DNA from 4 places in the Vibrio sp. Y176 genome. Region 3 is predicted to be linked to each of the others. Evidence: predicted binding sites of a transcription regulator. Region 3 holds the regulator's gene; each other region holds the start of a gene.
What was found. The regulator CRP, encoded in region 3, controls carbon source genes, mostly activating them, when cyclic AMP is high. The targets are predictions, from matches to a motif close to TGTGANNNNNNTCACA.
Positions count from the first base shown of each region.

Region 1: the regulator CRP is predicted to act here: its motif matches at 1,831-1,846, upstream of R7O13_RS00285 (NupC/NupG family nucleoside CNT transporter).
Region 2: the regulator CRP is predicted to act here: its motif matches at 1,729-1,744, upstream of ectA (diaminobutyrate acetyltransferase).
Region 4: the regulator CRP is predicted to act here: its motif matches at 6,565-6,580, upstream of cdd (cytidine deaminase).

Region 1 is NZ_JAWOQS010000001.1:60,176-67,838, forward strand. It holds gene R7O13_RS00270 (tryptophanase) at 1-552, shown strand, start outside; gene R7O13_RS00275 (DUF2913 family protein) at 631-1,242, opposite strand; tRNA gene R7O13_RS00280 (tRNA-Leu) at 1,275-1,358, opposite strand; gene R7O13_RS00285 (NupC/NupG family nucleoside CNT transporter) at 1,918-3,126, shown strand; gene R7O13_RS00290 (DUF3541 domain-containing protein) at 3,181-4,269, opposite strand; gene R7O13_RS00295 (alpha-ketoglutarate-dependent dioxygenase AlkB family protein) at 4,339-4,944, opposite strand; gene R7O13_RS00300 (diguanylate cyclase) at 5,077-6,432, shown strand; gene R7O13_RS00305 (DUF3612 domain-containing protein) at 6,820-7,663, opposite strand, start outside.
Region 2 is NZ_JAWOQS010000003.1:144,054-151,716, reverse strand. It holds gene R7O13_RS09015 (BCCT family transporter) at 1-1,530, shown strand, start outside; gene ectA (diaminobutyrate acetyltransferase) at 1,845-2,378, shown strand; gene ectB (diaminobutyrate--2-oxoglutarate transaminase) at 2,413-3,678, shown strand; gene R7O13_RS09000 (ectoine synthase) at 3,693-4,079, shown strand; gene R7O13_RS08995 (aspartate kinase) at 4,166-5,587, shown strand; gene R7O13_RS08990 (arylsulfatase) at 5,776-7,341, opposite strand.
Region 3 is NZ_JAWOQS010000017.1:14,004-21,666, reverse strand. It holds gene R7O13_RS22510 (aspartate aminotransferase family protein) at 1-98, shown strand, start outside; gene astA (arginine N-succinyltransferase) at 208-1,227, shown strand; gene astD (succinylglutamate-semialdehyde dehydrogenase) at 1,256-2,713, shown strand; gene R7O13_RS22495 (DUF1338 domain-containing protein) at 2,962-3,753, shown strand; gene crp (cAMP-activated global transcriptional regulator CRP) at 3,890-4,522, opposite strand; gene R7O13_RS22485 (phosphoribulokinase) at 4,763-5,632, opposite strand; gene R7O13_RS22480 (YheU family protein) at 5,758-5,970, opposite strand; gene R7O13_RS22475 (hydrolase) at 6,004-7,011, opposite strand; gene R7O13_RS22470 (TIGR02444 family protein) at 7,099-7,587, opposite strand; gene R7O13_RS22465 (ABC transporter ATP-binding protein) at 7,584-7,663, opposite strand, start outside.
Region 4 is NZ_JAWOQS010000003.1:263,579-271,241, forward strand. It holds gene R7O13_RS09550 (adenosylcobinamide-GDP ribazoletransferase) at 1-10, opposite strand, end outside; gene cobT (nicotinate-nucleotide--dimethylbenzimidazole phosphoribosyltransferase) at 10-1,053, opposite strand; gene R7O13_RS09560 (NAD(P)H-binding protein) at 1,302-1,991, shown strand; gene R7O13_RS09565 (L-cystine transporter) at 2,192-3,565, shown strand; gene sbcB (exodeoxyribonuclease I) at 3,723-5,144, shown strand; gene R7O13_RS09575 (CidA/LrgA family protein) at 5,200-5,574, shown strand; gene R7O13_RS09580 (LrgB family protein) at 5,576-6,253, shown strand; gene cdd (cytidine deaminase) at 6,685-7,572, shown strand.

The DNA of each region.
Region 1 (7,663 bases), on a different contig from region 3:
TTCCAGGCGGTGCAGACGCGCTGCGTACCCATGGAAGGATTTGTGACATACGGCGGCATGGCTGGGCGTGATATGGAAGCGCTCGCTCGCGGTTTGTATGAAGCCGCGGACGAGGATTTTCTTCACTATAGAATTAGCCAAGTTCAATACTTAGGTGAGCGCTTACGTGAAGGCGGTATTCCGATTCAATACCCAACGGGTGGTCATGCGGTGTTTGTGGATGCCGCTAAGATTTTGCCACATATTCCAGCGGATCAGTTTCCTGCGCAGGTATTGTGTAATGCTTTGTACTTGGAAGCGGGTATTCGAGCAGTAGAGATAGGATCGTTGCTGCTTGGTCGAGATCCGGAAACGGGTAAACAAAAAGCGTCAGAGCTTGAGTTGATGCGTTTGACCATTCCACGTCGTGTCTACACAAACGATCATATGGATTACATTGCGGATGCGATTATCGAACTGAAAAATCGTGCACATGAGTTAAAAGGGCTCACTTTCGAGTACGAGCCACCAGTGCTGCGCCACTTTACTGCTCGATTTAAAGAGATCGATTAACTCAAGTTTAAATCTAGATAAGCAAAAGGCCGCGAGTTTCGCGGCCTTTTTCGATTCGTTTATTTCTTAGCGTTACAGTTACGCTAACTCTAATGTGATGCGAACGAACTGGTCGTCTTGATACTGCACTTCATAATTGAAGGTACCACTGGCGTAAATGCTGCCAAGGAAAAGTGAGCGTTGACTCATTGGTCCGCGGAACAGCATCGAAATAGGAGCGATTAGGGCGTTATTATCATCGAAGTGCTGATTTAAGTTCTCAGAAAGCACACACAGCAAACAGCCGTGTTGGTCGTGAGATAAGTCGACGTCTTCCGGTCGCGATAATAACACGGTAGTCCCCAGTTTCTTCTCAATCTCGTTGATCAGCAGCAAGTAGCTATCTAGATCGGGTTGAGGGTTGCTGGGTTTGTCTGCACCGACGCAGCGCTCGAGTAATACTTCCAGATTTCCGTTCTCACCTTTTGCCTGCTGAGTCAAAGACTTTAACGGCTTTTTAATCAGCTTATAGCGATTACTCTTCAGTTTTGGTTTCAGCCATTTCTGAAGTAAGTCATTACGTTCTTTAAGGGAGAGGCCATGCGAGGACGCGTGAATTTTAAAGTGCAGGTGTAATAAAGCGTGAACCGCAAGCTCACTCAGAAGTTGATTAGCATCTGTAGACTGTCTTGCCTGCTTAGAACTTTGCATTACACTCGAACAAAATTAGGGAAGAAGGATAATGGTGCCGAGAGAGGGACTCGAACCCTCACACCAAAGGCACTAGCACCTCATGCTAGCGTGTCTACCAATTTCACCATCTCGGCATCATGATGCTCTGAATACTCAGAGGCCTCGAAAGAAGCAACGCGAATTATAACCAAAATCCACCTGTTGGCGAGAGCAAAATGACGAATTTTGGCTCTTTCGAGTTTGATTGCATATTTATTGGTCACTTTTATGTTTTTTACCATCAACGCCTATCCTCATTTCCTTACTTTTACTAATGGTATGACGATAAAAGAGTGCTTTTGCCTAAATTTTGAACGCTTGAACGTTTGCGTAAATAAATGTGATGAATATCTCTTTTTGTTGGCTATACTTGCGTCCCGTTTAAGCGGGAATTAGGGTTTAGTTGTTCAGGACCCTTACCCATACAAGCCGTCACATGGAGCAGGCCAAGCAACATGCTCGCCAGCAGTGAATGACCCCACGGACCGGACCAGCTACGTTCAATTGCTTGTATAAGGTAAAAATAAGATGTCGAACTATTCGTTCTGTCTACATTCTGGATCTAAAAGTGAGTTATCACTCGCTGCGTTGTCCTTTTCTTCTGCCAATTCCTTTGGCTCTTTTTTCTTTTTCAACGTTTAGTAGGTCCAGCTCATGAGTGTTCTATTTAGTCTATTTGGTATTGTTGCACTGCTAGGTTGTGCTTTCCTACTTTCTGAGGGTCGTTCTTCCATTAATTGGAAAACTGTATCTCGCGCCTTGATGCTACAAATGGGGTTTGCTGCTTTGGTGCTCTATTTCCCGTTGGGTCAAGCGGCGCTGGCGAGTTTAAGTAATGGTGTCGCGGGGCTACTCAGCTTTGCTGATGAAGGGATTAAATTCCTCTTTGGTGACCTCGCTTCTTCTGGCTTTATCTTCGCTATCCGTGTCCTTCCTATCATCATCTTCTTCAGTGCTCTTATCTCCGCCCTTTACTATTTGGGCATTATGCAAAAAGTGATTCAATTTATTGGCGGCGCTATCCAGAAGTTCTTGGGTACGAGTAAAGCAGAGTCTTTGGTTGCAACAGGGAACATTTTCTTATCTCAAGGCGAGTCACCACTTCTTATTCGTCCATTTCTTTCTAACATGACTCGCTCTGAACTGTTTGCCGTGATGGCTGGTGGTATGGCTTCAGTGGCGGGCAGTGTGCTTGGTGGTTATGCTGGTTTGGGTGTCGACCTCAAATACTTGATCGCGGCAAGCTTTATGGCAGCACCAGGTAGTTTGATGATGGCAAAAATCATCGTTCCTGAGCGTCAAACGCCAAGCGATTACAACAATATTGAGCTAGATAAATCAGAAGAAAGTAACGTTATTGATGCGCTAGCAAGCGGTGCCATGGGCGGTATGAAAGTTGCCGTTGCTGTTGGTACCATGCTTATCGCTTTCGTGAGTGTTATCGCGATGGTGAACACGGGGCTAGAAAACTTGGGCGAGATACTTGGTTTCTCTGGCGTAACGCTACAAGCGATTTTTGGTTATTTGTTTGCACCTCTAGCGTGGTTGATTGGTGTGCCAAGCCACGAAATTCTAGCTGCGGGTTCATACATTGGTCAGAAAGTGGTGATGAATGAGTTTGTTGCGTTTATCGATTTTGTGCAGCACAAAGCGACACTGTCTGAGCATACTCAAATTATTATCACTTTTGCGTTGTGTGGTTTTGCGAACATTGGCTCAATTGCGATTCAGTTGGGTTCTATCGGCGTGATGGCACCTGAGCGCCGCAAAGATGTTGCAAGTCTAGGCCTAAAAGCGGTTGCTGCTGGTACACTCGCTAACCTGATGAGTGCGTGCTTAGCGGGCATTTTTATCTCTCTCTAATTTAGATTGAAGATACACACTAAAAACCCGCCTAAATGGCGGGTTTTGTTATTTCTAAGGCTTGGGCATTAAGCCGTAAGGTATCGATTTAAAAGCCTCTGGGTGCTCTTGATAAGTTGGCGCTTTATGTACCCCTTTCCAATCGAGCAGCATGATGGCTAGTACGTTACGGTGTTCGCCGTACTTGAGATCAAAGTTACCGTCGACCGACGGAATCATCCCTTTTTCTGCGTTGATTGCGTGACGAATGGCTTGGCGGGTTTTCTTTACGACCGGATCATGGTCCAAGCCTGCTAACAAAAACGAAATGCCGACTTCCGCAATCACGTCTTCTTTGGCGCGCAGTAGGATAGTGTCGATATTGTTGCGAAAGTAATCATAAATCCATTGGTGTTTCTTCTCGCTTACTCGCTCCTGATAATACTGTGAATCGGCAAAGATGATGTGCGTCATACCATAGAGTTTGTTCCAATACTGCTGAGCTGAAAGCATCTTATCTTTATCGTCGGGGTAGGTGTCACGGAAGGTTTGAGTGAATTCCTCGACCACATCTTGCTCTCCTAACTGACGAAGCCAGTAGACTTGGTTTGCAAGCTGAGCTGCCCATGCTTCTATCATCTCTTTGTCCGTAACGTAACGCGAGAAATCGTAGCGCCTAATAATTTTTCTCAGCGTTTTGTCTTGTTTATGCTTTAGGCCGTATTCGTTTGCTCTTGCCATTGCGCCAAGCAAATCCACACCAAGATAAAGGTACTCAGGATGGTGTTTAGTCACGGTATAGCGTCGCTGCCCTCGTTCGGTTTCTTTCTCTTGATACGTGGTCAGCCTTTGAGATGAATAGAGAATGATGTCTTCTGGTTCAACAACTTCATTAGCAAATTGGTTTAACCGGCTGGCTACTTGTGCCATGTCGGTCCAAATGGCAGCGTGATATTTCTCATCTAATGTTTGGCGGTACATGCGTAAGCCAAAATGGCCCTCTTTAAACGCCGGGAGAGTGAACAGTTCTTGTTCGTAGGTACTACGAATCAACTGCGCTGATTGAGTATTATCGAGAAGCGGTACGTCTTCCTGTGATGCCTGAGCAGCAAAGGTAAGTGAGCAAGAGAGTAAGACCGCTAAGCTAAGAGGTTTAATACGCATAAATCCATTCCCTATGAAGTCCTGAACCTAAACCTACCATCAATATTAATTGAGAATGTAAAAGCTGAGTCAATAGTTGAAAATTTGCCTAAAAGTCAGGTTGATACGTTCATCTTTGGTTTTCGCGGTTTTTGGTACGCAGTGCTTCCAGTGATGCTGAAGCTCGCCAGCCATAATCAGTAAGGAGCCATGAGAAAGCTCGTATTCAATCTCAGTTTTACAATGTAAATTTCTAAGCAAAAATCGACGTGTTTCACCTAAGTTCAAAGATGCGATAACAGGGTTTCTACCTAACTCTGGTTCATTATCTTGGTGCCAGCCCATTGAGTCTTGGCCGTGTCGATATAAGTTAGCGAGAACAGAATTAAAAGTGACATCAGCAACTGATTCACAACGCACTTTCAGCTGAGTTAACTCAGGAGTCCAAGGGTGAGGCTGCATGGTTAAGCCTGAGTAAGTATATGCTGCATCACCGTGCCACGCTTGTAAGCGAGGTTGAAGTACTGACTTGCCGAACATAGTAATGTGTTCTTGGTGCCATGGCAGTGTCTTTCGAAGTTGGTCAAAGTAATTATCCGCCTCAAGATGGTTAAGAAAATGAGGATCATAATAAAGTTCTCCTCTTTCTACTTTTTGCCATAGATCGCCGCCAAATAAATCGCCTTGTTGATGCATCATCTCACACCTAAAACATAAAAGTTGTCAATCACTGTTACCTTTCTGATTATGATTGGTTATTCTTGTGATAATAAGAATTTTAACAATAAATAAAAAATCTCGTAGTTGTATACGAGTTGTGGGGAGAAAATGCGTTATTTACCCAGAAAGCGATGCTATTTTGCATTGTTCTTCCTCACCTTTTTCGCTTTGTGTATTGGGGTTATTGAGCTGTTAAATCGAAACCAGCAAGAGCTTCACAAAGAGCGAGTTCAAGTTGAGGCCAAAGAACAACTTTCCATTCTCCGTTCCAATTTGGAAGCGGTACTTATGGCGGATATCTACAAAGCCAGTACTTTAGCGACACTCATTACTTTACTTCCTAAAAACCAAGAAGAAGAATTGAGTATCGCCGCTCACCGAATCCTAAATAAAAGTAAACATATTACAATAATCGGTATCGCGAAAAATGATGTAATTAGTCACGTATTTCCACGCCAAGGTAATGAGCGCCTAATCGGCCTTGATTACCGCGCAGTGCCACAGCAGTGGGTACAGGTGCAAAAAGCCAAGGATGTACAAGAAATTTTCATCGCAGGGCCCGTTACATTGATCCAAGGTGGCCGAGGTTTGATCGTGCGTGTGCCTGTTTTTCTTGATCCTCCAATGAATCAGGACTACTGGGGAGTGATCAGTGCGGTGATTGATTTCGATGCTCTGATGAGAGAAACCGGCGTAATTGATTTCTCGTATCGTTACCCTTTAATGATCCGTGGTTACGATAGCGGTGGCTCATTTGGTGATGCTTTCTTTGGCGCGCAAAGTGTAAATAGCATGGTATATGCAAAAGAGATGGTTCATTTTCCTTATGGTGGGTGGAGTATGGTGGTTTTCTCTGGAGGCAAAGCTGATCGCCAAATCTCTTGGCATCAGTTGCATTTAGCTAGAGTAATCGGCTATCCCATTATATTCGCACTTAGCCTCGCGCTGTTCGCCATTTATCGACTGTATACCATTGCAGATGACAGAGCTTTACACGATGAACTCACGAATTTACCAAACCGTCGCTATTTTATGAAGTTTTACAAGCAGCAGTTCGAAATAGCGAAACGTTATAAAAAGCGTTATAGCTTCGCCTTAATTAATATTGACCTAGATAGGTTTAAACACATTAACGACACCTATGGTCACGACGCAGGTGACAAAGTTTTAATCGCTACGGCTGAAAGGGTAAAAAGTTCTCTGCGTAAATCAGACATCGTGGCCAGAATGGGCGGGGATGAGTTCTTAGTTGTAGTTCATCACCCAGGAACGGAAGAAAATGTTCAGTCCCTTCTACAAAAACTTCGATTAGCGCTATGCTCGACGCCCGTCATTTACGATGAAACGCTTATCTATTTGAAAGCCAGTATTGGGTACGCGATATTTGACCCGAAAATGTCATCTCCTGAGCAAATGATGAAAATAGCCGATGAGAGAATGTATCAACAAAAGCATGGCGGATAAGCCTGAACCCAGTTTCAATAAGGGGTTAGAAGAATGGTAAAGTTGGGAGCCCGAAATCTCATCATCATTGAGGTGCAAGAATATGTGACTTCATATGTTCACAGACACTTTGCTGAGAGAGTCGTTATTAGCAGTGCATTCAGTGGCATATTTGCATAATGTTGCATTTTGCAAATGCAGTTTGCGAAATTAATGGTTAATAAAGCAACGATATGCATCTGGATCTACTAAAAAACGGCTTTTTTAAAGTTGGCACGCATCGTGCTTTACTTAGAGTGACCCTTATTAAGCCGAGGGTCACCTAGCCAACTGACGTTGTTAGTGAATACAAATTGTTCACAAGTATATACCGCCAATCACGTTTATTGTGATTGGCGTTTTTTCTTTCTAAAGCCCGATGATATTCACGTCGCTGCCCGTCTCATCAGCTTCTCCGCACTTGCTGTAACAACTAGGTTGTCTTGGACAAACCGCCCCTCTGGAGCAGATCAACCTTGCTTGGGTTTGAATCCCGCGCTCTATCCAGTTGATGTTTAATATCTTAGCGATAGTCGTTAAGTCTTTTTTGATGTGGGGAGGAATAACACTACTTCCGCCGGAAGCGACACAAAGGGACTTAAGTTCTTCCGCTATGGAAACGGCATCGCCACCTTGTGCAGAAATGGCAGGGTTAAGATCAATACCGGCACATAGCACGCGATTATTCCCCGCAGGGTCAAATACGTTGACCGATTCGCAGCAGTAGATACGTGGCTCGTCGCCAACATTTAAAATCGAAATTTGCGCTGAACTGGTATCCAAAGGCTGGGAAAGGCGTCGGAATACCGCCCAGTGCTGGCAAGGGTCGTTCACTTTGCGCATGTTGCCCCAAGGCAATGGAATACCATTTCCGCGATACACGGCTTTTAACTTGCCAGGGCCATAGGCATCAAAATAGTGCCAATGAGGGTAAGGCGAGACCACCGTCATGCGACGCATTGCAACGGAAGGAGAAACCCCCGCCTTTTTGTGAACATCAATCTCGTAACCAGAACGGTCAAGCAACTGACGAAAGGGTACTTTGGGGCAGAGTAGGGCACCGGCGAAGAAGCTAGACTCAAAATCACGCCAAGCTTGCAGGATATCTTGCGAATTGAGTTCAGAGTTCGACACAGGGCTGTCCATTTGCTCCCAATTGTTTTGATGCCCGATAGATAAAACGTTATTCATTGCATCGCTGCTATGGAGCACT
Region 2 (7,663 bases), on a different contig from region 3:
CGTGTTTTTGCAATTTCTGGCTTAGCAATCGTCATGTTTGTTGTGATAACACTATTATTCCGAGAACAGGTAGAGCCGTTTTTTTCAGACCTACGAGCGGGTTTGTTACACAATTTAGACTGGTTTTTTCTCGCTTCAGGTAATATTTTTGTCATTGTCTGTGTCGGATTGATCTTCACACCATTAGGCCGTGTACGAATCGGTGGTACTGAAGCAACACCGGATTACTCCTATGCTGGATGGTTGGCAATGCTATTTGCTGCGGGTATGGGCATTGGTCTCGTATTCTTCGGTGTATCAGAACCGATGTCCCATTTTAGTTCTGCGATTGGTGGCGTGAACGTTGAGAATGGTGTACGTACTGACTGGGCACCGCTAGGTGGTGCAGAGGGCGATGCAACTGCAGCTTCGGCATTAGGGATGGCTGCGACGATTTACCACTGGGCACTTCATCCGTGGTCAATATACGCGCTCTTGGCTCTTGGGCTGGCTATCTTTTCATTTAACAAAGGTTTGCCACTCACCATGCGCTCAATTTTTTACCCTTTGTTTGGTGAGCGTGTATGGGGTTGGACTGGTCATATTATCGATATTCTTGCAGTGGTAGCGACGGTTTTTGGTTTAGCAACATCGCTAGGCTACGGTGCGTCTCAAGCAGCAACGGGTTTGAACTTCCTGTTTGATGTCCCAATGACCAATACCACGCAGGTTATATTGATTATTGGTATTACTGCGCTCGCTTTAATCTCTGTTGTGGCTGGACTCGATAAGGGCGTGAAAATCTTATCTGAAATCAACATGGGTCTTGCAGCGCTGCTATTGCTATTTGTTATTGTTGTTGGCCCGACGATTGCGATTTTAACTGGTTTCTTCGAGAACATCGTTTCCTATGTGGCTAATATCCCTGCCTTATCTATGCCATTTGGACGAGAGGATGTGAATTACTCTCAAGGCTGGACGGCGTTTTACTGGGCGTGGTGGATTTCTTGGTCACCATTTGTGGGTATGTTCATCGCACGTGTGTCTCGCGGTCGTTCAGTTCGTGAGTTTATTATTTGCGTTATTCTTATCCCATCTTCAGTTTGTGTGTTATGGATGACGGCTTTTGGCGGTAACGCAATTAGCCAATACGTTAATGATGGCTACGAGGCGGTGTTTAACGCAGAACTACCTTTAAAACTTTTTGCCATGTTAGATGTTATGCCATTGGCTGAGATAACATCTTTTGTCGGCATTATCTTAGTCGTGGTGTTCTTCATTACCTCTTCTGACTCAGGATCACTGGTTATTGATACTATTGCTGCGGGCGGTAAGGTCGATGCACCAACGCCACAACGCGTGTTCTGGTGTACGTTTGAAGGTTTGGTTGCGATTGCATTGATGTTGGGTGGTGGTCTAGCTGCTGCTCAAGCAATGGCGGTGACGACTGGTTTACCGTTTACTATTGTTTTACTTGTTGCAACGGTATCTTTGATAAAAGGTTTGATGGATGAACCTCGTCCAAAGGCGGTTTCTAAGAAATCAAAATAACTAGTATCAGCAGTTAAATTATTGATAAAAGCGGTATGCGAAAGCATGCCGCTTTTTTTTGGATTTCTATTTTTCTCTGAGAAATGAACAGCATGGAAAACGGTCTTATTCTGGTTGTTTTTTGTACTGTGCATTTAGGTGACTATTTAATAAATTAGACCTCGAACTATTTTAACTTTTGGTTAATAGGTTTATTTTTGTGACATGTGTCACAAAAATACCGATAAAAAGGCGGATTATTTGATTTTTAGTCGCGAGGGATGCCCATAATAAAAAGGAAATTTAATTAGACCTCAAAGGATATGTATTTTCACATGATCACATCAGCACCTTGGGTCCTTTATCCAGAGATTGGAGAAGACTCAAGTAAAAAATGGATTTTTCGTGAGCCTAAAATCTCTGATGGTGACGACATTTACAGCTTGATTGCAGACTGTCCTCCATTGGACATGAACTCATCTTATTGCAATTTCCTACAGTCTACGCATTTCAGCAAAACCAGTATTTTGGTTGAGCAAAAAGGCGAAATCGCAGGTTTCATTTCCGGTTATCAGAAACCAGACGAGCAAGACGTTTTATTTGTCTGGCAAGTTGCAGTCTCACCTCGCTTTAGAGGTCATGGTTTAGCATTCCGCATGTTGAAAGAACTTCTCACCCGAGAGGAATTAGGCGGTGTTAAATCGGTAGAAACTACCATCACGGAAGATAATAAAGCCTCTTGGGCACTGTTCAAAAAGTTAGATGCGATGAACGGCAATTCTGGCCAAGTAAGCACATTTTTGGATGAAGAAGCCCACTTTAAAGGCAAACACGATACAGAATATTTGTATCGCATTCCTCTCAAATAATCCTCAAACAATAGGAATTAAAAACGGTCTCATCATGGATATTTTCAAAAAGCAGGAATCCAACGTACGCTCATATTCAAACAATTTCCCGGTCGTTTTTCGTAAAGCGAAAGGCTGCTGGCTAGAAACAGAACAAGGTGAACGATACTTAGACTTCCTTGCTGGAGCGGGATCTCTAAATTATGGCCATAACAATCCAGTACTAAAACAAGCGTTGCTTGAGTACATTGAAATGGACGGTATTACTCACGGTTTGGATATGCACTCAGAAGCGAAAGCATCGTTTCTGGAAGCGTTGGATACTTACATCCTTAAACCAAGAAACTTGGATTACAAGGTTCAGTTTACGGGCCCAACAGGCACTAACGCTGTTGAGGCGGCATTGAAGCTGGCTAAAAAAGTAAAAGGCCGCGACAGCGTCGTTGCGTTTACTAACGGTTTCCATGGTTGTACTGCTGGCGCACTGGCTGCAACGGGTAACCAGCATCACAGACAAGGTAACGGTTCTAGTCTAAGTAACGTCACTCGTATTCCATTTGAAGGTTACGCTGGCGTAGATGGTCTCGCGCTGTTCGAAACCATGCTAAGTGATAACTCTGCAGGTATGGATAAACCAGCCGCTGTACTTCTTGAAACTGTGCAGGGTGAAGGTGGTTTAAATGCTGCTTCAAACGAGTGGTTACAACGTTTGAGCAAAATCTGTAAAGCCAATGACATTCTTGTGATTGTCGATGACATTCAAGCAGGTTGCGGACGTACCGGTACTTTCTTTAGTTTCGAGCCGTCTGGTATCCAACCGGATATCGTGACGCTATCGAAGTCGATCGGTGGTTACGGTTTGCCGATGGCTGTCGTATTACTTAAGCCTGAGCTTGACCAGTGGAAGCCAGGCGAGCATAACGGTACGTTCCGTGGCAATAATCACGCCTTTATTACTGCGGCAAAAGCACTAGAAATTTACTGGGCAAACGATGATTTTGAAACACACATCAAGCAGTGTTCAGACAAGGTGAGTGCAGTGATTGACCGTTGTGTTCGTCGCTTTCCACAAATGTTTGTGCAGAAAAAAGGCCGCGGCATGATGGTTGGTATTGAATGTATCAATGGTGACATGGCATCTGAAATCGCGAAAAACTGTTTCGAGAATGGAATGGTGATAGAGACAGCGGGTCCAGACGATGAAGTTGTGAAGTTCTTCTGTCCACTAACCATCAGCGAATCAGAGCTAGATCAAGGACTAAGCATCTTTGAAAATGCAGTAGAGACTATCGCTGCGAAACATTTCAAACAAGCATCTTAATAAGGATTTTAATTATGATCGTCAGAACTCTAGATGAATGCCGCAACAGCGAACGACGTGTTGTTTCAGATAACTGGGAAAGTGTCCGCATGTTGTTGAAAGACGACAACATGGGTTTCTCTTTCCACATCACAACGATTTATGAAGATACAGAAACTCATATTCACTATCAAAACCACCTTGAATCGGTGTTTTGTATGAGTGGTGAAGGTGAGATTGAAGTTGTAGGTGGAGAAACGTACCCAATCAAACCAGGTACATTATATATCCTTGATAAACACGATGAGCACTACTTGAGAGCTTATAAGAATAAAGAAATGGTAATGGCGTGTGTGTTTAACCCACCGATTACTGGCGCTGAAGTGCACGATGAAAACGGTGTTTATCCTCTCGTTGACTAAAAGATGATGGTGGGGTGCTTTGCCACCCCACACTTTACTATCTCTTCTTTTTTCTTTTTAAAGTTACCAATCAAAAAAGGCTTATCATGACATTTACCGTAGAAAAAATCGGCGGTACATCAATGACAGCATTTGATGCTGTTCTCGACAATATTATTCTTCGTCCCAAAACACCATACAATCGTATTTTTGTCGTATCTGCATACGGTGGTATGACCGATGCGCTGCTCGAGTGTAAAAAAACCAGTAAACCAGGCGTTTATCAGCTTATCGCGAAACGCGACGACAAATGGGAAGAAGCGTTAGCGTACGTTGAAAGCCGTATGTTGCTGACCAATGAAAATATTTTTGCGGACCCAATGAATCGTATCCGTGCGGATAAATTCATTCGCTCCCGCATTGCTGAAGCGAAAAACTGTATCGCGAATATTTTAGAAACCTGTCAGTACGGTCAATTTTCGTTGCGCCAGTACTTGCCTCAAATTCGAGAGTTTCTCTCGTCTATCGGTGAGGCACATAGTGCTTACAACACAGCACTAAAACTAAAAAATATGGGTATTAACGCTAAGTTCGTTGACCTGTCTGGTTGGGATAATCAAGCGCCAAGAAGCCTTGATGAGTCGATCAGTGACGCGTTTGCTGATATCGATGTATCAAAAGAACTGCCAATCGTGACAGGTTATGCTTACTGTAAAGAGGGCCTAATGCACACTTATGACCGAGGTTATAGTGAGATGACATTTAGCCGAATTGCAGCAATAACAAAAGCGGATTTAGCAGTAATTCACAAAGAGTACCACTTGAGCTCAGCAGACCCACGCGTTGTTGGCCCTGAAAAAGTATTACCAATTGGTAGTACAAACTATGACGTAGCAGACCAACTTGCTAACCTTGGCATGGAAGCGATTCACCCAAATGCCGCTGCGGGTTTACGTGAAAGTGGTATTGAGCTACAGATTAAAAATACATTCGAACCTGAACACGAAGGTACTTTGATCTCTTCAAGCTACCGCCCAGAAGAAGACAAAGTCGAGATCATCGCAGGTAAAGAAAAAGTATTTGCACTGCATTTGTTTGACCAAGCAATGGTAGGAAAAGCCGATAACGTTAGTTACGAATTGATGGAAATCATCTCCGATGCTCGTGTAAGTTTGGTTGGTAAAGAGATGAACGCTAACTCTATTACTTACTATCTAGGTGGCAGTACTGATAGCTTAAACAAAGTATTGTATAAAGCCGAGAAACGTTATCCGAATGCCTCGATTAAAGGTCGTATGGTCGCGCTTATCTCAGCCATCGGTTCTCAAATTGATACCAACAAGACGTTGGCGAAAGGTGTGCTTGCATTGATGAATAATGGCGTTACGCCAGTTGCACTGCACTCATCATTGAGAAATGTAAATGTTCAATTTGTTGTCGGTGATAAGGAATACCAGCACGCGATTTGCGCATTGCATGATGAGTTTTTCCAAAGTAGCAGTTTAGCTAAATCGGTTAATGTGGCTTAGTTTATCCACGGTTAAAATACAAAGGAGAGCAGGTTAGCTCTCCTTTTTTTGTTTTTCAGTTTGTACTCACAATGCCCACTTTGTATAGGCTAAACAGGCGATTTAAGTAAGTTCCTATGTGGCGATACACATAAGCCAGCAGAATGGTCTGCTGGCTTATGTTACTGATTAACTAACGTTAACTTAGTTTACTTAAACTTGCTGATTTCTTGTTCAACTTTGTCTAGTTGTTGCAGCTTCTCTTGCATTTTTAGAGAGTCGTAGTTTAGTGAAGCAGGGTTCATCGCTGTGCCACGCTGCATTGGGTATTCTGGAAGTGTTTTAAAGAACTCTCCCACAACGTCTTGTACAGGTACAAATAGCCACATGTTGTCAGCCATCCAACGCAAGTACATTTGTGATTCGCTTGGGCCTTTTTCGAATGGGTCAGCGCGTAGGTGGATGATTTTAGGCCAGTTCGGAGCAAAACGAACTGCGTTACTTAGGTTCCCTTCAAGCGTTGCAAAGTGAAGTTTCCAGTCATTCCAGCGGACAGCGTTTAATTCACCATTAGACGTAAAGTAAAGCAGCGACTCACGAGGGCCTTTTTCTTCCTTACCTTCAAAGTATGGCATGAAGTTATAACCATCTAAATGCACACGCCATTCTTTGCCATTTGCTTTGTAGCCTTCTGCCAGTTTTTCTTTTACATCAGGTACGCCAGCAGCTGCCAATAATGTAGGCAACCAGTCTTGGTGTGCCATCATTTCATTGATCTTGGTTCCTGGCTTAATGACGCCTGGCCAACGAACCAGTTGAGGAACACGCATACCGCCTTCCCAAGTTGTACCTTTTTCACCATGGAATGGTGTTGCGCCACCATCTGGCCAAGTCATGGTTTCTGCGCCGTTGTCCGTTGAGTAGATAACGATAGTGTTGTCTGCAACACCTAGCTCATCCAGCTTGTCGAGTAAAACACCTACATGATCATCATGTTCCAGCATACCATCGGCATAAATGCTTACACCTGATTTACCTTGGTATTTTTCCTGCAAGCGAGTCCAAACGTGCATACGAGTGGCGTTATGCCAAATAAAGAAGGGTTTATCCGCCTTAACTGCTTTTTCCATAAATGCCAAAGAGCTCTCTAGGAACTCTTCATCTGCGTGCTCCATACGTTTTCGTGTCATCGGGCCAGTGTCTTCAATCTTACCGTCGGCATAAGACTTAATGACACCACGAGGGCCATAGTTTTTACGAAACTCTGGGTCTTTAGGGTAGTAATAAGTTTCAGGTTCTTCTTCTGCGTTTAGGTGATATAAGTTACCGAAGAATTCGTCAAAGCCGTGTTTTGTCGGTAAGTGCTTATCTTGGTCACCTAAGTGGTTTTTACCAAATTGACCCGTCATGTAACCTTGTTCTTTTAACAGATCTGCAATGGTTGGTGCCCAATCAGGTATGCCGTGGTCAGAGCCTGGCATACCAATTGTTAACAAACCCGTACGAAATGGCTCTTCACCCGTAATAAAGGCAGCGCGACCAGCAGTACAAGACTGTTGTCCGTAGTGATCTGTGAACAACGCACCTTCATTCGCGATACGGTCGATGTTTGGCGTTTTGTAACTCATCATACCTTGGTTGTATGCGCTGATATTCCAGTAGCCGATATCGTCACCAAAAATTGCCAGTATATTCGGTTTGTCTGCTGCTATAGCAGCACTAGACGCCGCTAACAGTCCTGCGCCTACAGCGATTTTGCTCAATTGATTTGCCATAAAAACTCCAGATTGTTGAGAGTAAAGATAAGCACAAGTGAGCCTTATGCTTAGTTGCTGCATAAGTTAATGATGTATATAGAAAAATCCTCTTATACTCGATATAACTATAAGTTATTGCTAGGTAGTAACCATTTGTTAATTAAGAAGAAATAGGATTGTCCTGTTAGTTTGTAGAGATTCGTAAAGTAGATTTAGATCACTGAAGAGCCTTATTTTTATTGCGTAGTAGAAGAGGGGATGGAAATGAAAAACAATAGGATGCTCGCTTGTTTTACGGTCCTAAAGCAATACTAAAGTCGTTATGTATTGCTTGTAATTA
Region 3 (7,663 bases):
CCAATGTCGTACGTTTCACACCATCACTCGTTATCACACAACAAGAAATTGAAGAAGGCTTGGCGAAACTGGATAAAGCGATCGCGACTTTAGTTTAAGCGCGATATCAGTTTAAACGTCAACGCAGACACCCCCGTCAAGGATCTCTGATGGGGGAATTGTTCCTACAATATAGTTAGGATCTTCTTGCATCTGGAGGGAGTATTGATGCTAGTAGTTCGCCCTATCGCGATGTCGGATTACGACGCACTGCACACTTGTGCGGTGGAGTCTGGTCACGGATTTACATCTCTACCGGTTAACGAAGAACTGTTAACCAATCGAATCAAACATTCAGAGTACAGCTTTGGTAAGCCAGATGTGGCAGAACCAGGCGATGAAGGCTACCTGATGGTTGGCTTTGACTCTGAAACGGGTGAGGTTGCGGGTACCACCGGAATCGAAGCATCTATCGGCTGGGATGTCCCATTTTACTCATATCACATTAGTAAAGTTGTGCACTCGTCGCCAAAGCTTGGCGTTAACAACGTCGTTAAACTGCTTACTTTTGGTAATAACTACACGGGTAACAGCGAAATTTGTACCTTGTTCTTGCGTGAGAAATTCCGCCAAGGTCTGAATGGTCGTCTAATGTCGAAGTGTCGTTTCCTAATGATGGCAGAGCACCCAGAGCGCTTCTCTGAAACGATCTTTGCGGAGATGCGTGGCGTTTCAGACGACGAGGGTAATTCACCATTCTGGCAATGGCTTCAAGAGCATTTCTTCTCTATCGATTTCACTCTTGCAGATTACCTGACAGGTATCGGCAAGAAAGGCTTTATCGCCGACTTGATGCCGAAACTGCCTATTTACATCAATCTGCTCAGCCCAGAAGCGCAAGCCGTGATTGGTCAAGTACATGACAACACGCGTCCAGCGCTGAAGCTGCTTGAGCGTGAAGGTTTTACCAACCGAGGCTACGTCGACATCTTCGACGGTGGCCCAACGGTTGAGTGTGATCTGCGTAATATTGAGTCGGTACGTCATTCATTCCGCGCGCAAGTCAAAATCTCTGAACATTCCAGCACACAAGACTTCTTGATGTGTAATTCATCTTTCGAGAACTTCCGTGCGACAGTCACTAAAGCGGCGTATGACGCAGAAACACAAAGCGTGATGATTGCACCAGACGTTGCGGATGCACTTTCGGTTGAAGAAGGGGATTTCGTCCGCCTTCTTCCGCAGTAACAGACGACAGAATTTAAGGATAGAAACAATGACACATTGGATTGCAGGTGAATGGGTACAAGGTCAGGGTGAAGCATTTACGTCTCTGTCGCCGTACAACCAAGAAGTGATCTGGCAAGGCAAAGGTGCAACGGCAGAGCAGGTGAACCAGGCGGTATCTGCAGCGCGTGAAGCGTTTATTGACTGGAAAAAGCGCCCATTTTCAGAGCGTGAGGCAATCGTGTTGGCTTTTGCGGAGAAAGTAAAAGAGAACAGCGAAAAAATCGCCGAAGTCATTGCCAAAGAAACTGGTAAGCCAATTTGGGAAACGCGCACTGAAGCAGCGGCAATGGCAGGTAAAATTGCCATTTCGATTCGCGCTTATCATGACCGCACTGGTGAGGCGAGCCGTGAAGCAGCAGGCAACCAAATCGTATTGCGCCACCGCCCATTGGGCGTGATGGCGGTGTTTGGTCCTTACAACTTCCCAGGCCACCTACCAAATGGTCACATTGTGCCTGCGCTACTGGCTGGTAACACGGTAGTCTTCAAACCGTCTGAGCAAACGCCATGGACGGGTGAATTGGCAATGAAGCTATGGGAAGAAGCCGGTCTGCCGAAAGGCGTGATTAACCTTGTTCAAGGCGCGAAAGAAACTGGTATCGCGCTCGCTGACGCAAAAGGCATCGATGGCGTACTGTTTACGGGTAGCGCAAATACGGGGCATGTATTACACCGTCAATTTGCGGGTCAACCGGGCAAGATGCTCGCACTAGAAATGGGTGGTAATAACCCGATGGTGATCTCTGATAAATATGGTGATTTGGATGCCACGGTTTACACCATCATCCAGTCAGCGTTTATCAGTGCTGGGCAGCGTTGTACGTGTGCTCGTCGTTTGTATGTGCCATTGGGTGAAAAAGGCGATGCGCTTATCACCAAACTCGTTGAAGCGACACGCAATATTCGCGTAGACCAACCATTTGCAGAACCTGCGCCATTTATGGGACCGCAAATTTCGGTCGCGGCAGCCAAGTTTATTCTTGATGCACAAGCTAATCTACAGTCTCTTGGCGGTGAAAGCTTGATTGAAGCGAAAGCAGGAGAGGCGGCGTTTGTTTCTCCAGGCATCATTGATGTAACGAACATTGCTGAGTTACCAGATGAAGAGTACTTCGGCCCACTTCTGCAAGTGGTGCGCTACGAAGGATTAGACAAAGCCGTGGCGCTAGCAAACGATACGCGCTTTGGCTTATCTGCTGGTTTGGTTTCAACCGACGACCAAGAATGGGAATACTTCGTTGACCACATTCGTGCAGGAATCGTGAACCGTAACCGCCAGCTTACTGGGGCAAGCGGTGATGCGCCATTTGGTGGTCCGGGGGCGTCGGGTAACTTGCGCCCAAGCGCTTACTACGCAGCAGATTACTGTGCGTACCCAATGGCATCAATGGAAGGTCAAGAAACTGTCTTGCCTGCAACATTGAGTCCAGGTGTAGTGCTATAAGTTTTAATAATAGAGTCGCAACTATGCATTGCGGCTCACCTTGCCGGCGCATCATTTAGGTATGGGTTGTAGTGATCGTTGGCAGAACACGAAAAGTGAGCAAAGACTCGGAAAAGCGTGTTGACTGACTGGCATTTACCGTCACAGGTTGATGGTTGCTCGTTCATTATTCTGGACAACTTTTGTTGTGAACGAGCAGCCAACTTCCGCTTACCTTTAAACTCTACATCTCGTAACAAGGAGTCGTTATGACGCCCGATGTGTTATTTGAATCGCTATGGCAAGATTACATTCAACGTCTTTGCCCTTCGGCGGCTAAAGTGCATCAGCTGCTTCAAGAAGATGAGCCTCTGATTAATGATCATATAGCTTTACGTACCTTCAATATCGCGCCTCTTGGTATTGAAACTCTAGCTAAGCCATTTGTAGCTATTGGTTACAAGGCGTGTGGTGATTACGTTTTCGAAAGCAAAAAGCTGGTTGCTAAGCACTATGAGCACCCAGATCCGAAGCAACCTAAAGTATTTATTAGTGAGCTAAAAGTTGAAGAGTGCTCGCCTGAGCTACAAGAGATTGTGAAAAATTTGGTGGCACAAATCGATGCTGACAAGCTGAAAGATAGCGCATTCTTACATGGTGGGCGCTTGTGGGATTTAAGCTTTGCTGATTACCAAACGTTGGCTAAAGAAAGTGAGTACGCATCTTGGCTTGCGGCGCATGGTTACGGAGCAAACCACTTCACGGTGAGCGTTAACCAGCTCAATGAATATGAAGAAGTGAAGCAGGTAAACGATCATCTGCGTACCGCTGGGTTTACCATTAATGAAAATGGTGGTGAAGTGAAGGGCACTCCTGAGGTGTTGCTAGAGCAGTCATCGACCATGGCAGATAAAGTAGCGGTTCGTTTTAGCGAAGGCACTGAAATTATCCCTGGCGGGTTTTATGAATTTGCTAAGCGCTATCCGATGGAAAATGGTGATTTGTACCCAGGTTTCGTGGCCGCTTCAGCTGACAAAATCTTTGAAAGTACGAATGGCTAAGTTTTAGGGTTAACCTGTTAAGCTTACTCATTAGTGTTCGCTGCACCCTATCTCATTTGGTCATGAGTAAATAAAAAGCCACCAATGTTGCCATTGGTGGCTTTTATAATTTTGTTCGTGTCACTCTAGTTCGAGATTAACGAGTACCGTAAACCACGATGGTTTTACCGTGAGCAGAGATTAGGTTCTGCTCTTCTAGCATCTTCAAGATACGACCTACTGTCTCACGAGAACAGCCAACAATTTGACCGATTTCTTGACGAGTGATCTTGATTTGCATGCCGTCTGGGTGAGTCATTGCGTCTGGTTGTTTTGCAAGGTTCAGAAGCGTCTGAGCGATACGACCAGTTACGTCTAGGAACGCCAGGTCACCCACTTTTTGGCTAGTTACTTGAAGACGACGAGCCATCTGCGCAGAAAGACGCATTAGGATGTCTGGGTTTACTTGGATAAGCTGACGGAACTTCTTGAAAGAAATTTCAGCAACTTCACAAGGAGATTTAGCACGAACCCAAGCTGTGCGCTCTTGGTCTTCCTCGAATAGACCAAGTTCACCAATAAAGTCTCCTTGGTTTAGGTAAGAAAGGATCATCTCCTTACCTTCTTCGTCTTTGATAAGAACCGCAACAGAACCTTTAACGATGTAGTACAAAGTTTCTGCCTTTTCGCCCGCGTGAATTAGCGTGCTCTTTGAAGGGTACTTATGAATATGACAGTGTGAAAGAAACCACTCTAATGTTGGGTCGGTTTGAGGTTTACCTAGAACCATAATATCTCACTTCCTCTGCAGGGTACGCTTGCGCTATCCATATTTTAGCTAAGCCTGAATTAGGCCTACTAGAATAAGAGCACTTTTTATATGCTGCAAGCTCTCTTGTGTTTCGGTAAGAAATAGTATCCTTTTTCGAAAACGATTTCTTGATTTTAATCGTGCCATGATTGAGATTTTGTAAGCAAAACTGTGCACATGATCACGGTATGAAAAGTAAACATCTTCGCAGGCAGGTTTTTAGCCAATTTTCCCTGTTTCGATGAGCTGTTGTAGGATAGGCCGAACTATGAGCTCCATTGCAAAGCTCATCTTACCGCCGGGTACGACAATCGTGTTGTGGCGTGACATGAATGAGCCATCAATCATGGCCAGCAGATATGGGAAGTCGACATTCTTGATACCGCGTAGGCGAATCACCACAAAACTCTCATCCAAACTAGGGATGCCTTTTGCATTAAGTGGGTTGGAAGTATCAACGGTCGGTACGCGCTGGAAGTTGATGTGAGTACGAGAAAACTGCGGAGTGATATAGTTGAGGTAATCGTCCATGGATCGCACGATTGAGTCCATTACCGCTTCACGCGAATGGCCGCGATCGCGAGTGTCACGTACGAATTTTTGTATCCACTCTAAGTTCACAATCGGCACCATGCCGATTAAGAAATCCACATGTTGAGCAACATTAACATCGCCATCGACCACGCCACCATGTAACCCTTCATAAAACAGCACGTCGCTGTTTTCGGGTAAGTCTTGCCACGGTGTAAACGTGCCTGGCATTTGATTGTAGGGAACCGCTTCGTCAAACGTGTGCAGATAACGGCGCACGCTGCCAGTGCCGTCATGCCCGAACTTACGGAAAAACTCTTCTAATCCCGGGAAGTCATTAGCTTGTGGGCCAAAGTAGCTAATGTGTCGACCTTGCTCGCGGGCTTTGCGAATTTCGATGTCCATTTCTGGGCGAGTAAAGCGATGGAAGCTATCGCCTTCAACCCATGCGGGTTTAACGTTCATCATATTGAACATTTTACGGAAGGCTTCAGATGTAGTGGTCGTGCCGGCACCGGACGAACCAGTAACCGCAATAATTGGGTGTTTAGCTGACATGACAAACCTTGTCGAAAATTACTTACCTGTAATGTGCAGTAGAGTTACTACTGCACGGTCGATATCCCACTATAGCACGTAACAATACCTTGTCATCGAGTGGGATACGGTAAAATGTGAAGGGTCTAAAATTTTGTTTTATGTTGAATATCGACGGTTTCGTGTAGCTCAGAGAACACGATAACCGCTTCACCTTTTTCCAATTGAGCTTTAACTTGATCAATTTTGTCTTGCAAAGAAACCTCGACGGTTCCGTAATCCGTTCCTTCGCGTAAGACGAATTCACGAATTAAGTTTTCCAATGTTTCCGGCGCAATGTCTTGCCATGGAATGATCATAAATACCTCTAACTTTTATGATGAGCGGCTAGTTTACTGCGTTCGTTGCTTGGATACAGCAGAAAGGTAATCTGCGGCGATACTTTCGTAATACCCGGGCAGCGCTTCCTCCAACCAAAACTTAGGTTTTAACGCCGTTCCTGTTAGGAAGCCAACATGGCCACCGTGTTCAAAGAGACGGTAATCAATGTTATCTGGCAAAACAAACTTCGGTATCACATCATCGGTCATGAACGGATCGTCTTTGGCATGGATGATCAGTGTGGGTAGCGTGATTTGCTGTAGTTTACTTAAGCCAGAACATTGATCGTAATAATCTTGTGCGTCTTTAAAACCGTGCAGTGGTGCCGTGATCAAATCATCGAATTCATACAATCTTGTGACACGTTTTATTGAGTTGTAGGACAGCGCAAGCTCGCCGTGCAATAGATGATGCTTTTGTAACGCGTTACGTTTCAGTGAAGAAAGCAGATAACGGCGATACACTTTCGAAAAGCCTTGTTCAATACGGTTCGCACACGCCGCTAGGTCTAAAGGCGCTGAGATAATAGTCGCTGCATTCAAAATAGGGTGGTCTTTATATTGGGCTAAATAATTCGCCAACATGTTACCGCCAAGAGAAATACCAACTGCAACTTTGGGATTATCAGGAAAACGTTGTTCAAGGTGCTCTAGGAAGTAACGAGCATCCGTCACTTCACCCGAGTGGTAAGCTCGTGCTTTTTTGTTTGGTTTACCGCTGCAGCCACGAAAATGCATCATCACCGACAGCCATCCAGATTGAGCAAATGCATTCATTAGCCCATTGGCATAAGGGCTATAGAAGCACCCCTCTAACCCATGAAATAAAACAAAAATCGGCTTTTTTTGTGCAGGCTCTTGGGTTGGGTCCTCGCTCCACGCGAGATCGAGAAAGTCGCCATCGGATGTATCGAGGGTTTGCCAAATCGGCGTAAACAACGCTTTTTTGCGAATAAAACGCGGCAAAAGCGTTTGGAGATGCGGGTTTTTGATCCCGGCGGCTGCGAAAAATTGTGTCATACCTAACTGCTCTTATGCGGTCCTTCGGTGTCCGTTGAAGAACTTATTAATATAATCCTTTATAAAGATTATAGGTATTCTACAGATTTATGGGCGTTTTGGTGGTTGAATGTTTGGCACCGGCATAGCAAAGGCTTGCTGCAAATGCTCCCCACCGAGTTGACGACAGTATCTCAACGTCAGTGGGTCACCATCATTTTTGAGTAGTGCAAGTGAGTTAATGCAGTCCACCAAATCCGCTTGTTGCTGCTTTTCTAGTTGCAGCTCAAACTGCAAGGTCTCACGATACAAAGCGTCATTGACTTGAGACTTAAGGTGGCGACGAAGGTCGCGAAAGGAGTGAAGTAAAGTTTCGCTTCTACCTAGACAGTCTTGCACCAAGGGCCAGTCTTTTTCTTGGAAAATGAGTTGCTGCTCATCGAGCCATCTGAGCAGCAGGAGTAGGTTCACGTTACCGTGGTAGTTGTTTTGCAATGATAAGCACGCCTCTTTCACTTCTCGCACACCATAAAACTGCAGACTAAACTGCCAAAGGTGTTCTAGGGTGAGTGTGTATTCAGCGTGTTGATTACTCATTGATTAAACTCTAGCTCCATCTGCTCCAACGTTTCTTGAGCAGACATCCATTCCATTTCAATTTCTTCGAGCTCAG
Region 4 (7,663 bases), on a different contig from region 3:
GGACTGACACTATACTGTAACTCCTGCACTCTCGAAGCTCGCCATTTTGTTGTAAAACTGAGCGGCAGCTTTTAACAAGGGTAAGGCAAGAGCGGCTCCTGTTCCCTCCCCTAGCCGTAAACCAAGGTCGAGCAGAGGTTCTGCTTTAAGATGTTCCAATACAAATTTATGTCCATTTTCTTCAGAGCGATGGGCAAACAACATGTATTCACGCGTTTCTTCATCTAGCAACGTCGCAATATAAGCCGCTACCGATACGATAAACCCATCCACTAAAACTGGAGTTTTAAGCCGCTTGGCTTCTAAAAAAGCGCCCACCATTTGTACGATTTCAAAGCCCCCAACCTGTGCGAGAATCGCTTTGGTATCAAGACCTCGACATCGGTTTACCCCCTGTGCTACCAGTTTATATTTGCGGCTCAACTGCTGTTGATTGATTCCGGTGCCAACGCCAACACAATAATCAATATCTAATGAGCTCAGCGCCGATAACAGTGCTGAGGCCGAACTGGTATTACCGATGCCCATCTCGCCGAACATTAAGAGGTTTGAACCATGCAAAATGGTATGCTCAGCAATCTTCGCACCATATTCTAAACCTAACGCCACTTGTTCTGGGGACATCGCGGATTGTTTAGAAAAATTAGCCGTACCGTTACCCAACCGTTGTTCAACCAAGTTGGGATGGGATTTAAATTCTGGAACCAGCACATCAATAGGAGCCAACATGCCGCAATCTATTACTTTGAGTTGAATGCCATTAATGTCGCAAAGACAGTTGATGGCTGCGCCGCCAGCGAGAAAGTTAGCCACCATTTGCTGAGTGACTTCGCTTGGCGCAATGCTCACACCCTCCTCTGCAACGCCGTGATCTCCAGCAAATACCAGCATGCTCGGTTTGCAGATAGCGATGGAATCAACTGGCTGAGGTTTATCCTGACTTTGAATAAGAGCTAACTGCAGTGCCACCTTTTCCAATAAGCCTAAAGAACCGACGGGTTTGGTTTTGTTATCTATGCGTGCTTGTATCTCCGCAGCAAAAGAGTCATCCATTTTTTACGTTCCTTTGATGTTGTCTGGGTGAGAGGTGTTCTGTTGTTCAAGAGGTCTTGTTCAGCGACAGTTTTTGCGCGCCCACTATTGTATACACTTGCATCCAATTGGGGCAGCGCTAATCAAGTTTATCTCAGGATAGTCTGCCGAGTTCGCAGAGCGTCTCACCTTTCTTGCACGAGATTATAAGTAACTCGTTGAAATCCGCTACAATAGCTTAGACTATGTTCCCATATAGGAGAAAAGATATGGATAACAACACCTGCGCAATCATCGCCGGTGCAACTGGCTTAGTAGGCTCAAAAGTCATTGCAAACCTCATAAATCAATCAGGTGTTGGAACATTATATTATCTTTCTCGCCGCACACTCGATGGCGTCCTAGATGTGGACAACAAGCTTATTCCTCTCATTGATGCAGACCTTTCTATCCACCAATGGGATGAGAACCAACCAACACCAACCATCGGCTTTATCTGTTTAGGCACGACCCTTAAGCAAGCAGGCAGTAAGGATAATTTGCGTAGAGTAGATGTTGATCTGGTGTGCAAAGTCGCCCAACAAATGAAAACAATCGGAGTCAAACGCCTTGCGGTTGTTTCTAGCCTCGGTGCAAATAGTAAATCGCCATCCCATTACTTAGCTTGTAAAGGACAAATGGAACAACGAATCGAAGCTATGGATTTTGAGGAAATCGTATTTGTTCGCCCAGGCCCGCTTGTTGGTCAACGTCAAAACCCAAGAATGGACGAGAAGTTAGTACAAACTCTGTTTAAGGTAATTCGCCCACTTATGCTAGGCAAACTGTCCAACTTTTTACCGATTCGAGCAGAAGATGTCGCCAAAGCGATGATTTATCAACTTTTCAGTTATCAAGAAGACTCGGTGGTTTACTTACAAAGGAAAGAAATGCGTGACTTACTGCATCACTACGAATAACCATTTTGTACAATTAACGTGCTAATTCACACTCTCACGCGACTTAGATCTCGTTTTTATATTCATTTTAGATCTAGCTAATACCCGTTTGTCATTTTTAAAGTTATATCACGAGCGTTATCTTACGCTCCATAAATAAATCCGTATAAAACCCCGTATAAAAAACAACCGCCACTTCGGCTGGTTGATAAGGTCAAATTATGAATTTTGCAGTGATAGCCTCTCTAGCCGTCTTTGTTGGCATATTGTTCTTTCTATTTAACCAACAACAAAAGAAACACACTCTTTCACGTCTCGTTTTGATCGGTCTTGTTACCGGTTCTCTTTTTGGTCTTGCTTTGCAACTCATTCACGGTGAAGGCAACAGCGCTATTGCTCAAACACTTGAATGGGTAGGCATTGTAGGCAGTGGCTACGTTGGTCTACTGAAAATGGTCATCATGCCACTGGTGTTGGTATCGATGATCTCTGCAGTTGTTAAATTGGAGAAAGGTGGATCATTAGGTAAAATTTCTGGCCTGACCATCTCTGTTCTTCTAGTAACGACTGCAATTGCTGCACTTATCGGTATCTTGGTGACAACGACATTTGGCCTTTCAGCAGAAGGTTTAACTGAAGGCGCGCGTGAAACCGCTCGTATCGCCGTTTTAGAAAGCCGTGCCGGTACAGTAAGTGACCTAACTATTCCTCAAATGCTAGTTAGCTTCATTCCAACCAACCCATTTGCTGATCTAACAGGTGCTCGCTCGACATCAATTATCGCTGTTGTGATTTTCGGCGTGTTAACTGGTATCGCCGCTCGTAAAGTGATGATGGAAAAAGCAGAGTTGGAATCACCGATTCGTACTTTCGTAGAAGCTGCTCAATCTATCGTTATGCGATTAGTGAAGATGATCATGGCCCTAACGCCATACGGCATCGCAGCACTGATGGCAAAAGTGGTAGCGACATCAAGCGCAGGCGACATCCTAAACCTACTTGGCTTTATTGTGGCGTCTTATGTTGCTATCGCACTGATGTTTGTTGTTCATGGCGTATTGGTCTCTTTTGTTGGCGTTAGCCCTGCGGAATACTTTAAGAAAATCTGGCCTGTACTGACCTTCGCGTTTACATCCCGTAGCTCAGCAGCAACAATTCCACTAAACGTAGAAGCGCAAATCACCAAGCTTAACGTACCACCAGCGATTGCAAACCTATCAGCATCGTTTGGTGCCACTATCGGCCAAAACGGCTGTGCGGGTATCTATCCTGCAATGCTTGCAGTGATGGTAGCTCCAACAATGGGTATCAACCCACTTGATCTACACTTTATCCTGTCATTGATTGCGATTATCACCATCAGTTCATTTGGTATTGCAGGTGTTGGCGGCGGTGCAACGTTTGCAGCCTTGATTGTTCTTCCTGCAATGGGCTTACCTGTGACCATCGCGGCGCTGCTTATCTCTATTGAACCATTGATTGACATGGCACGTACCGCACTAAACGTTTCAGGCTCAATGACTGCGGGTACAATTGCTAGCCGAGTGCTGAAGTCACCAGAAAGTGAAGCAACATTGGAAGAAACACGAGCATAGAACTCAAATTCCTTCCAAAGCGATAAAACGTAAAATATCAAGCCGATGGTTCGCCATCGGCTTTTTTCATTTTCAAAAATTCAACTTGCATCTTTCGTTGCTAGTCAAGGCGTTGAATGGTCTAATACTGTCATCGGTTTTGTAAACGGTAAGCAGAATGCACCAAGATAATCAGCCCACTTTTTTCTTCTATGATTATGAGACATGGGGAACCAACCCCGCGAAAGATCGCCCAAGCCAGTTTGCTGGTGTTCGTACAGATGAAAACTTTAATATCATCGGCGAGCCTTTAGTCATGTACTGCCAGCCACCTGCTGATTATCTTCCGTCTCCTGAAGCTGCGCTTATTACTGGTATTACTCCGCAAAAAACGGTTCAAGAAGGCCTTTCTGAGCCAGAGTTTATCGCTAAGATTCACGCTGAACTCGCGAGACCAAATACCACCAGTTTAGGCTACAACAGCATTCGCTTTGATGACGAAGTGACCCGTTATACTTGTTATCGCAACTTTATCGATCCATACGCATGGAGTTGGCAAAACGGTAACTCGCGTTGGGATTTACTCGATGTACTACGCGCGTGCCATGCCCTTCGCCCAGAAGGCGTAGAATGGCCAGAAAACGAAGATGGCTTCACTAGCTTTAAATTAGAACACTTGTCTGTGGCTAACGGCATAGAACATAGTAACGCGCACGATGCCATGGCAGATGTGATTGCGACTATCGAAATGGCAAAGAAAGTAAAAGCAGCGCAACCAAAATTGTTTGATTACTTTTTTTCTATGCGCCAAAAGCGCAAGCTCAATGATTTAGTCGACATCGTCAACATGACACCGTTGATGCACGTTTCAGGCATGTTAGGGCGCGAATGCCAGTACACTAGCTGGATTGTGCCTGTTGCTTGGCATCCAACCAATAATAATGCCGTTATCACCATCGATTTAGCGAAAGACCCTCAACCTATTCTTGAGCTATCCGCAGAAGAGCTGCACGAAAGACTCTACACTAAGCGCGAAGATCTTGGTGAATTGCTACCAGTGCCAGTTAAACTAGTTCATTTGAACAAATGCCCTATTCTCGCCCCTGCAAAAACGTTAACGGCTGAAAATGCAGAGTCTATTGGCATTGATCGCCAGCAATGTCTCGCTAATCTCGCTTTGTTGCGCCAACATCCTGAAATTAGAGAAAAGCTGATTAGCCTCTTTTCAGTCGAGCGTAAATTCGATAAAAGTGATGACGTCGATACACAGCTTTACGACGGGTTCTTTTCTCCGGCTGATCGCGCAGCTATGGATATCATTCGAGAAACCGACCCGAATAATCTTGCTGCATTAGACATTGAATTTGATGACAAGCGTATTAAACCTCTATTGTTCCGCTATCGTGCGCGTAACTTCCCAGGCACATTAGACGAGCAAGAACAAAGACGCTGGGCACTACACTGTCGAGAAGTGTTTGAAAGCCAAATTGAAGAGTACATGCTGAATTTAGAAAACTTAGTTCACGAACATGAAAGTGACGAAAAGAAGATTGCGATATTAAAATCCGTGTACTGTTATGTAGAGAGCTTAGCTTCCTAACTCCTCCTAATACAAGCGCACCTTATGGTGTGCTTGTTGTTTATATACTGTCAAAATGATTAAAGAACGATTCTTACAACTGATCCAACTGCTCATTTCAATCTTCCTCATCATGGGAGCACTTGGCATCGGAATTACCATTCAAAAGTTCACTGGCGTTTCCGTTCCAGGAAGTGTCATCGGTATGCTCGTACTGTTTTTCTCCATGACTCTTGGGCTTGTAAAAGTCGACTGGGTCAAACCGGGCGCCACGCTATTTATCCGCTATATGATCTTATTGTTCGTTCCTATTAGCGTCGGATTAATGCAACATTTCGATATGCTACTCGCTAATGCCCTCCCTATCATTGCCAGCGCAGTTGGAGGCTCACTCATTGTACTAGTCAGCCTCGCTTGGCTGCTGGACTACTTGCTAAAGGAGAAACACTGATATGTGGTTAGTTGTTACCATTGCGGTTTTTCTTATCGCTCGCCAAATCGCAATCAAAGTGAACAATCCTCTAGCAAACCCTTTGCTGATCAGTATCGCAGTGCTCATTCCTTTGCTTACTTACTTAAATGTGCCATTTGAAAAGTATTATGCGGATAACGAAGGAATTAGCTTTTTGCTTCAACCTGCTGTAGTTGCTCTGGCTTATCCACTATATGAACAACTACCACAAATTAAAGCAAACTGGCGAATCATCACTTTCGCTTGCACAGTAGGCAGTGTGATGTCGATGATGACAACCACCTTGATCGCAGTCGCTTTCAAAGCAGATATCAGTTTAATCGCAAGTCTAGTGGGTAAATCCGTCACTACGCCAATAGCAATGGAAATTTCGAGTCACCTCGGTGGTGAAGCTGCCGTTGCGGCGATCTTGGTTCTGATTGTTGGTTTATTGGGCGCGATTTTGGCATACCCAATTTACAACTTAATTGGAATTAAACACCCGATTGCACGTGGTCTGACAATGGGTACAGTCTCTCATGCCTTAGGCACCGCTACTTGTGCAGAGAAACAGCCCATAGATGCCGCGTTCTCATCACTCGCATTGGTTTTATGTGGGATCATAACTTCTATTTTGGCTCCAAGTTTTTTTGCTTTGGCGGTCTGGCTATATCAATAGTTAAGCGCTCTCGGTCTGCCCTCCTTCCGGCAGGCCGTAGCCTTTCCGTTTCTTACTTATCCCTTTTCAAAACCCTATCTTATCTATCAAACTCACCCAGTAATATCGTGAAGGGACTTGACTGAGATATACATTCATAGCATTAGCATTCTAGCTGCTACCACTCGCTCTAGATTACGTAAGTATAAAGTAGCATAGCGGTAAAAGTCGCGTTGGTAACATACTCCTGCTCCTTGGTCATATGAATATATACTGATATGGTTAATTGTGAGACGGAGATAACGCTTCACACCTGTGCAATCGAATACATGTGTGAGCTCACTCTAATTATGTAACAGAATTATCAATTGCATTATTTATCGTGATCTAACGCACGGAACATTTCTATCTTTCACATAGAATAACTGTCCATGCAATAACAAGGATTCAACATGAAAAGTCGCATTGAACAGGCGCTAGCAGGCGCTCCAGAAGCACTTTCCAAACAACTTGCTCCTATCATCCAAGCTGATGATTTTGATGCTACGCTTTCAGTTCAACAATTTGAGCAGTTGCTTTCAGCTACCGGTCTATCAGACAAAGAGCTTCGTGTTGCGCTACTTCCTTTTGCCGCAGCGTACTCCTATGCTCCCCTTTCTGACTTTTATGTCGGCGCTATCGTTCGTGGTCTTTCAGGTCGCCTTTACTTCGGTGCCAACATGGAATTCTTTGGTGTACAGTTGGGTCAAACGGTTCACGCAGAGCAGTCTGCGATTAGCCATGCTTGGATGAAAGGCGAACGTGGTGTTAAGGATATCACTATCAACTTCAGCCCATGTGGTCACTGCCGCCAGTTCATGAATGAGTTATCTACCGCAAACGAGCTTAAAATCCAGCTCCCAGAACGCGAAGAAAAGTCACTTCATGAATACCTGCCTGAAGCCTTTGGACCAAACGATCTCGGTATCGAGTCCGGCTTAATGGCAGAAGTTAAACACCAATTCTCATGTGATGATGAAGACGCACTCATCCAAAGTGCAGTTGAAGCGATGAACATGAGCCACTCTCCATACACCAACAACTTGAGTGGTTTAGCATTAGAGATGACTAGCGGCCGTGTATTCCAAGGCGCTTATGCAGAAAATGCAGCGTTTAATCCTAGCTTGCCACCGCTACAAGTTGCGCTAATCCAAGTTTTACTTGCGGGTGAAACCTTTGACAGCATCAAAGCCGCTGCATTGGTAGAAAACTCTGAAGGTAAGATCAGTCACTTAGCCGATACGCAATCAACGTTGGAAGCGTTGAATCCAGATATTCCGCTTAGTTTTGTCAACGTATAAACGACAAATTCAACAAAAAGCTCTACAACATGTAGAGCTTTTTTATTACCTAAAAACCAAAAGCAAACGTTTGCTTTGTCATGAAACTTGA